2 regions of the Tardiphaga sp. 866_E4_N1_4 genome follow, and region 1 is predicted to be linked to the other one. Evidence: predicted binding sites of a transcription regulator. Region 1 holds the regulator's gene; the other holds the start of a gene.
What was found. Region 1 encodes PhoB, which activates phosphate uptake and scavenging genes when phosphate is short. Its sites were predicted from a motif close to TGTCATNNANCTGTCAT; they were not measured.

Region 1 (4,420 bases):
ATCGAGGAAGTGCCGCGGTGACGTGCTCATCACGCGGCTCCCTGCGTCTTGGCAGATGAACCGAGGGCCACGCAGGCCTGTTCCAGCCGCTGCACGGCCTGCTCGATCTCGGACTCGCTGACGATCAGCGGCGGCAGGAAGCGCACGACATTGTCGCCGGCGCCAACCGTCAGCAGCTTCGCGTCACGCAATGCGGCCACGAGATCACCAGCCGGCACCACGGCCTTGAGGCCGATCAGCAGACCTTCGCCGCGCACTTCGCTGAGCACATCAGGGTGGCCGTCGACCACGCCCGCGAGTTTCTGTTTGAGCAGCAGCGACATCTTCTTCACATGGTCGAAGAAACCGGGCTTCAGCATGATATCGAGCACGGAATTCGCAGCAGCGACCGCCAGCGGATTGCCGCCAAAGGTCGAACCATGGGAGCCGGGCGCCATGCCTTCGGCCGCTTCCGCCGTGACGAGGCACGCACCGATCGGGAAGCCGCCGCCGAGCGCCTTGGCCAGCGACATGACATCCGGCGTCACACCGATGCGCTGATAGGCGAACAACTCGCCGGTGCGGCCCATGCCGGTCTGCACTTCGTCGAAGATCAGCAGGATGCCGTTCTTGTCGCAGAGTTCGCGCAGCGCGCCGAAGAACGCGTTGCTCGGCGCACGCACGCCACCCTCACCCTGCAGCGGCTCGATGAGAATGCCGGCGGTGTTCGGACCGATCGCCTTCTTCACCGCTTCGATATCGCCGAGCGGCAACTGATCGAAGCCGTCGAGCGGCGTGCCGTAGCCTTCGAGATATTTGGCAGCGCCGGTCGCTGCGAGCGTGCCGAGGGTGCGGCCATGGAACGCGCCTTCGAAGGTGATGATGCGCGTGCGCTCGGGGTGGCCCTTGGAGAAATGATAGTGGCGGGTCACCTTGATCGCGCATTCCATCGCTTCCGCACCCGAATTGGCGAAGAACACGAAGTCGGCAAAGCTCTGTTCGCACAGCCGCGCGGCGAGGCGCTCGCCGTCCGGGCTCTTGAACAGGTTCGACATGTGCCAGAGCTTGGTGGCCTGCTCCTGCAATGCGGCGACCATATGTGGGTGCGCATGGCCCAGCGCGTTCACGGCAACGCCGCTGGTGAAGTCGAGATAGCGCTCGCCATCGGTTCCAATCAGCCACGCGCCTTCACCGCGCTCGAAAGCGACATCCGCACGCGCGAAAACAGGCAGCAAGTGAGCCTGAGAGAGGGGCGAAGACGTTGCGTTGCTGGTCATAACCGATCCGATCGAAAAGACTGCGGCCGCGTCGATGACAACTGTGCGAAATCGAACAACGGACCCTAGAAACGAAACGTGCCGCCCTTCTCGGGCGGCACGTGGGCATTATTCTATGTGTGCTGTGAAGACTGTCAACCGCGCACTGCGGCTTTCGAGTCACACGGAGTCGCAGAAAAAGCCGATTTTGCAGCTTTATTTGCAGAAGCATGTGGACGCGGCATGCCCGACTCTTGCGCGCGAGTCACGGCATATTGTAGCTTTTGCCTCGTCGGATACGACATCTCGTGCGGCGGTAGATCCTTTTGACACATCCAGTGCGGCGTAACAGCCGGACGCGAAATTCGCGCCCGGTGAGCGCTAAAGGATTCTGACCGCAGGGATTTTTGAAGTCTCAACTCGCAGCGCTGCCCGGTCAGGCCGGCGCTCACGAAGGGAAAACGGCGATGACGGTAATGACATGGACCGACGATCGCGTCGAACAGTTGAAGAAACTCTGGGAAGGCGGCCTTTCCGCCAGCCAGATCGCTGCGGAACTCGGTAACGTGACCCGCAACGCCGTGATCGGCAAGGTGCACCGCCTTGGCCTGTCCGGCCGTGCCAAGAGCCCCTCCTCGGCAGCTCCGCGGCAGCGCAAGGCGCGCCCGGCACAGCAGATGGTGCGCGTCGCCCGCCCGATGGCCCGTGGCAACACAGCATTGGCCCATAACTACGAGATCGAGGCCGAGCCCGACCCGATCGCCTATGACAACATCGTGCCGATCAGCCAGCGCCTGTCGCTGGTCGAACTCAACGAAGCCACCTGCCATTGGCCGATCGGCGATCCGTCGAGCGCGGACTTCTATTTCTGCGGCGGCAAGGCCCTGGCCGGCGCCCCCTATTGCGCGCATCACTCGCGCATCGCCTATCAGCCGGCCAGCGACCGCCGCCGCGCGGTGCCGAAGCCGACGCGCTGAGCTGGAAAGTATCTAAACCAAATGAAAATGCCCGGCGATGAGCCGGGCATTTTTTTGTTTGGGGCTTCTAACCTCTCCCCGCTTGCGGGGAGAAGGAAGATACCTACTCCGCCGCCTTGTCGAACCGATCATCCAGCGCGTAGCCGGCGCCGCGCACGGTGCGGATCGGATCGGGCTCACCGGCGGGGTTGAGCAGCTTGCGCAGGCGGCCGATATGCACGTCGACGGTGCGCTCGTCGATATAGATGTCGCGGCCCCAGACGCTGTCGAGCAACTGCTCGCGGCTGAACACGCGGCCCGGATGTTCCAGGAAGAACTCCAGCAGGCGATATTCGGTCGGACCGAGATCGATCGGACGGCTTGAGCGCACGACGCGGCGCTTATCACGGTCGAGTTCGATGTCGCCAAATGCCAAAACGGTAGCGAGACGCTCGGGAGCTGCACGACGGAGCAGGCCCTTCACGCGGGCCAGGAGCTCCGGCACGGAGAACGGCTTGACGATGTAGTCGTCGGCACCGGTGGCGAGACCGCGAACGCGCTCGCTCTCTTCGCCACGCGCCGTCAGCATGATGATCGGCAATGCCTTGGTTTCGGGCCGTGCGCGCAAGCGGCGGCACAGTTCGATGCCGGACAGGCCCGGCAGCATCCAGTCGAGCACCACGAGATCCGGCACCCGCTCCTTCAAGCGGGTGTCGGCATCGTCGCCGCGAGCGACGGTTTCAACATCATAGCCTTCGGCGTCGAGGTTGTAGCGAAGCAGCGTCGTTAGTGCCTCTTCATCTTCCACAACCAGAATGCGTGCATTCACAGCCATCTTGATCAATACCCTCAGTGACGTCCGACAAGTCTTTAAATCATGATCCTTGCGGAAGACTGGCTTCCACTTTTCCTGATCATGCTTCAGGCCGTCGGCGTATTCGCGAATGTGGTCATGTCGCCCTTCGGGCGCTTGTCGAGGATCTGCTGGCCCTCGATCATGTAGAACACGGTTTCCGCAATATTGGTGGCATGGTCACCGATCCGCTCGATATTCTTGGCGCAGAACATCAGGTGGATACAGAACGAAATATTACGCGGGTCTTCCATCATATAGGTCAGGAGTTCGCGGAACAGCGAGGTGCAGATCGCGTCGATTTCCTCGTCGCCCTTCCACACCGTCATCGCGGCGGGCAGATCGTGTGCGGCATAGGCGTCGAGCACAGCCTTGACCTGGGTGGTCACGAGGTCGGTCATGTGCTCGAGGCCGCGGATCAGCTTCAGCGGATGGAAGTCGCTGTCGAGTGCATTGACGCGCTTGCCGATATTCTTGGAGAGATCGCCGATGCGTTCCAGATCGGTGGCGACGCGCAGCGCGCCGACGATCTCGCGCAAATCGACAGCCATTGGCTGGCGCTTGGCGATGGTCAGCACGGCGCGCTCTTCGATCGTGCGCTGCAACTGGTCGATCTCGGAGTCAGTGGCGACGACGCGCGCACCGAGCGCGACGTCCCGGCGGATCAGCGCATCGACGGATTCGACGATCTGCCGTTCCGCGAGGCCACCCATCTCGGCAACGAGACGGGTCAGCTCCTGCAGATCGTCGTCGAAAGCCTTGGTGGTGTGTTCAAAAGCCATCTCAAATTCCTCCCGCGAATATGTCGCGTCAGCCGAAGCGGCCGGTGATGTAATCCTGGGTACGGCGGTCGGTCGGCGACGTGAAGATCTTGTTGGTCTGATCGAACTCGATCAACTCGCCGAGATACATGAAGGCCGTGCTGTCGGAGACGCGGGCAGCCTGCTGCATGTTATGGGTCACGATCGCGATCGTATACTGATCCTTCAACTCGTCGATCAGCTCCTCGATCTTCGCGGTCGAGATCGGATCCAGCGCCGAGCACGGCTCGTCGAACAGGATCACTTCCGGCCGAACCGCGATGGTGCGCGCGATGCACAGGCGCTGCTGCTGACCGCCCGACAGGCTGAGGCCCGACGCGTTGAGCTTGTCCTTGACTTCGTTCCAGAGCGCACCGCCGCGCAGCGCCCTCTCGACGCGCACGTCCATCTCGGACTTGGAGATCTTTTCGTAGAGGCGGATACCGAAGGCGATGTTTTCGTAAATCGTCATCGGGAACGGAGTCGGCTTCTGGAACACCATGCCGACGCGGGCGCGCAGCAGGTTGAGGTCCAGCTTCGGATCCAGAATGTTCTGGTTATCGAGCATGAGCTGAC
Region 2 (4,420 bases), 960 kb from region 1:
GTGTCGAGCGACAGGTTACGCGTGAGCCAGATTGGTCGGCGGCGGATGAAGCCCTTGACGTCTTCGCGCCGGATCGGCGGAAGGTTCGGTCCGAAGCGCTCCTCATACATCTGCAACAGCAGATGCCGATGGCCCTTTTCCTCTTCGGCCATCTCGCTGAAGACTTTTGCGGAATCGGGATAGCGCTCTGCCAGATCCTCGGCGAAGCTGAGATAGATCCGGCTGTCCTCTTCCTCGCTGGAAATCGCAACCGCCAGCACCTCGCGTTCGGTGAGGTCCGAAAACGCCTTCATATCAATGCCTTGCTTATTTTAGAACTATTCTAATTTATATAAGAGCTGCTGTGCATTTGTCAAAGAGCTTTGCGCCTGCGCGGCGCTGAACCTGTCGCTGGTCGGGAAGCAGTAGCGGCGACGAGAAGGATCGCGACGAACCGACCGTGCGTGCTCCGGAGGTCGCCCCGGCATTCGCACCGACCCCGACGTGGAGATGCTGCGGAGATCAGCGACCGTCTGCAGGTGCTGTCGCTCACGAACGCGATAAGGTCGACCCGGTGCAGCAGACGTCGATGCATGGCCTACACCATCGACAGCGCGCTCACCTGAACTGCATACCTTTCCGCTTCCGTGTGTCACCGACCTCCGCTAGTTTGCCCGCAACAAATGTGGGCTACCAAAGCCGATTCAGGGAGAAAAGCGGAATGCACGGACTTTCAATTCTTCGCGGTGTGGCGAGCGCATCCTTTATCGGAGCGCTGCTGTTGGCGACCCCGGATGCCATCGCACAAACTGCGAACTATCCTAACCGGGCGATCACGCTGGTGCTCCCTTTCGCCGCCGGCAGCGGCACCGACACCACGACGCGTCTGATCGCCAAGGAACTCGGCACCGCACTGAACGCCAACACCGTGATCGACAACAAGGCCGGCGCCAATGGCTCGATCGCCGCCAGTTTCGTCGCCCGCGCCCCCGCCGATGGTTACACGCTGTTCGTGACCACCAACACGACGCATTCGGCCAATCCTTTTCTGCTCAAGACCATGAGCTATGATCCGATCAAGGATTTCACGCCGATCGCGCGCACCGGCGACCTGCCCTTCATGCTGGTGATCAATCCTGAGATTCCCGCCAACTCCGTGGAAGAGCTGATCGCGCTCGCCAAGAAAGAGCCGGGCAAGTACTCCTACGCATCGGGCAGTTCGTCGGCGATCGTCTCCGGCGCGACCTTTGCCCGCCTCGCCAAGCTCGATCTCCTGCACGTGCCTTACAAGAGCTCACCACCGGCGCTCACCGATGTCATCGCCGGCCGTGTCAGCATGATGTTCGTCGACGTTCCGACCGGCCTGCCGCACGTCAACGCCAAGGCGTTGAAGTCGCTTGCGGTGACCACCAAGTATCGCTCCAAGCTTCTGCCCGACCTTCCGACCATGGACGAGGCCGGCGTGAAGGGCTTCGACATTACGTCGTGGCAGGGCTATCTCGGCCCGGCCAACATGCCGAAGGACATCGTCGTCAAGCTCAACGCCGAAATCCGCAAGATCGTCGAGCGCCCCGAAATCCAGAAAGACCTCGCCAACCGCGGCATGGAAGCCTTTTCCGGTACGCCGGAAGAATTCGACGCCTTCCTGAAGGATCAGCTCAAGGTGTGGGAGAAGCTGATCACGGATGCTGGGATCGAGAAGCAGTAGGCGCATTTCAGATAGAACCGCACGGCAGGTATGTTCGTCATGCCCGGCGAATGCCGGGTATCCACGTCTCGCAAAGAAGACGTGGATGGCGGGACGAGCCCGGCCATGACGATGGTTTTGCGTGGGTTGAATGAAGAGGAACCACGCCTAACCCGCAGACTCGGCGACTGCATGTCGCAGGGTTTTCCCCTCTCGTCATTTTCTTGTCACGGAACTGTCAGCGCAGCGTAACGCCTGCCCCCCAGAACACCGCGCATGGTCACCACAAAGGAGACAACCATGCGCAGCACATTCCTCTGCTCCGTCGCTTCCCTCGTCATGCTCACCTCCGCCACTTTCGCCCAGACCGAAGGTGAATTCCCCGCCAAGCTCGCCGGCCATGCCGTGCTACCGGCGACGTCGACCATCGAGGCGCCTGCGGATGCGCCGAACGACCTAAAGACCTCGGGCAAATACACCACCGGCAAGCGCGTCGACGCGCTCGGCACCGTGATGGGCAAGTCCTATGAGCGCGCCACCGGCATCTCGCTGCCGATGAAGGGCCAGCCGCTGCAGGGCCATTCCGGCATCAAGGTGATGCCCGACGGTTCGTTCTGGGTGCTGACCGACAATGGCGCCGGCTCGCGCTACAATTCGGCCGACTACATGATCTATCTCAATCATCACAAGATCGACTGGAAGAACGGCAAGGTCGAGCGTCAGGCCACCGTGTTCCTGCACGATCCCGACAAGAAGGTGCCGTTCCGCATCGTCCATGAAGACACCGCCAAGCGCTATCTGACCGGCGCCGATGTCGACACCGAAGGCTTCCAGATCGTCGGCGACAATTTCTGGATCGGCGAGGAATTCGGCCCCTACATCATCAAGGCCGACAAGACCGGCAAGGTTCTGGCTGTGTTCGACACCGTCGCCGACGGCAAGCCGGTGCGTTCGCCCGACCATTGGTCGGTGCAGTCGCCGGGTGCGCCGGGCGCCACCTACACCACGGTCAATCTGCGCCGCTCCAAGGGCTATGAAGGCTTCGCCTCCTCCAAGGATGGCAAGTTCCTCTACGGCCTGCTCGAAGGCCCCATCTGGGATGCCGAGAAGAAGGACTGGGAAAAGGTCGACGGCAAGGAAGCCTCGCGCATCCTGGAATTCGACGTCGCTAACGAGAAGTTCACCGGTCGCTACTGGCAGTATGTGTTCGAACAGAACGGCAATGCCATCGGCGACTTCAACATGATCACCGCCGACAACGGCCTGATCATCGAGCGCGACAACGGCGAAGGCACCAAGGACAAGGCCTGCGCCGACGGCAAGCGCGGTGAAGACTGCTTCCCGGATCTCGCCAAGTTCAAGAAGGTCTATAAGATCGAACTGAACGACGCCAATGTCGGCAAGCCCGTTCGCAAGATTGGTTTCATCGACCTGATGAAGATCCAGGACCCGAACAAGCTGGCCCGCAAGCCGCTGAATGACGGCGTTCTGACCCTCCCGTTCTTCACCATCGAGAACGTCGACCAGGTTGATGCCACCCACATCATCGTCGGCAACGACAACAACCTGCCGTTCTCGTCAAGCCGCGAGCCGAACAAGGCCGATGACAACGAGTTCGTGCTGCTCGAAGTCGCCGACTTCCTGAAGGCGAAGTAAGCAACGCGAGCAGGCATCAGCCTGAACGACGAAAGCCCTCCCGCAAGGGAGGGCTTTTTGCGTTAGAGCGTGATCTACTTTCCTCTCCCACAAGGGGAGAGGGGAAGAAGAGCTTCTACGCCGCACGCACCTTGGTCAGGAACTCGTCCACCGCCGTCCGCAACATGCCGGACTGGGTGTCGAGCTCCCTGGCATTCGACAGAACCTGCGAGGCCGCCGTCCCGGTCGCTTCTGCTGCGCTGCTGACGCCGCCGATATGTTCGCTGATTTCACTGGAGCCCGCCGCGACCGACTGAATGTTGCGCGCGATTTCCCGCGTGGCCTCGCCCTGCTCCTGGACGGCCGTGGAGATGCTGGTGGTGATCTCGCTCATCTGCGCGATGGTCCCCGTAATGGCGCTGATCGAAAGCACGGCTTCGCTGGTGGACGCCTGCATGGCGGCGACCTGGGCGGAGATCTCTTCGGTAGCCTTGGCGGTCTGGCTCGCCAATGCCTTCACTTCAGAGGCGACGACCGCAAACCCGCGGCCGGACTCGCCGGCGCGCGCCGCTTCGATGGTCGCATTCAGCGCGAGCAGATTGGTCTGGGAGGCGATGCTGTGGATCAACTGAACCACTTCGCCGATCTTCTCCGCGCCGCTGGACAACAGCTGAACGGTCGCATTGGTGCGCTCCGCATCGCCGACTGCCTTGCTCGCAATTTGGCTCGACTGCGAGACCTGCCGCAAGACTTCGCTGACCGAAGCCGACAATTCCTCGGCGGCGGCTGCAACCGTGCTGACATTGTCCGACGACCGCTCCGACGCGGCTCCAACCGTCGATGCACGCGAACTGGCATCGCTGGCGGTCGCCGTCATGGATTGCGCGGTGGTCTGCATCCCTGCCGCTGCCGTCGATACCGAGCGAACAATCCCGTTGACGCTGCGTTCGAAATCATCGGCGATGCTCTCCATGGTCGAACGACGCTCGGCAGACGCGCGCGCCTGCGTCTCGGCTTCGATCTTGTCGAGCCCGCGAATCCGGACCGCGTTGTCCTTGAAGACCTGAACGGTCGATGCCATCGCACCGATCTCATCGCCGCGCCCGGTCCCGGGAATGT

Region 2: AB8B20_RS27105 (esterase-like activity of phytase family protein) is a predicted target of PhoB. The motif match lies at 1,892-1,908, and genes of this name have one in related genera.

The regions. Positions count from the first base shown of each region.
Region 1 covers NZ_CP197242.1:4,659,739-4,664,158, reverse strand. Annotated here, with positions in the region: gene argF (ornithine carbamoyltransferase) at 1-30, opposite strand, end outside; gene AB8B20_RS22535 (aspartate aminotransferase family protein) at 30-1,256, opposite strand; gene AB8B20_RS22530 (GcrA family cell cycle regulator) at 1,703-2,212, shown strand; gene phoB (phosphate regulon transcriptional regulator PhoB) at 2,316-3,020, opposite strand; gene phoU (phosphate signaling complex protein PhoU) at 3,113-3,826, opposite strand; gene pstB (phosphate ABC transporter ATP-binding protein PstB) at 3,855-4,420, opposite strand, start outside.
Region 2 covers NZ_CP197242.1:5,621,537-5,625,956, reverse strand. Annotated here, with positions in the region: gene mbfA (iron exporter MbfA) at 1-293, opposite strand, end outside; gene AB8B20_RS27110 (Bug family tripartite tricarboxylate transporter substrate binding protein) at 701-1,687, shown strand; gene AB8B20_RS27105 (esterase-like activity of phytase family protein) at 1,967-3,322, shown strand; gene AB8B20_RS27100 (methyl-accepting chemotaxis protein) at 3,438-4,420, opposite strand, start outside.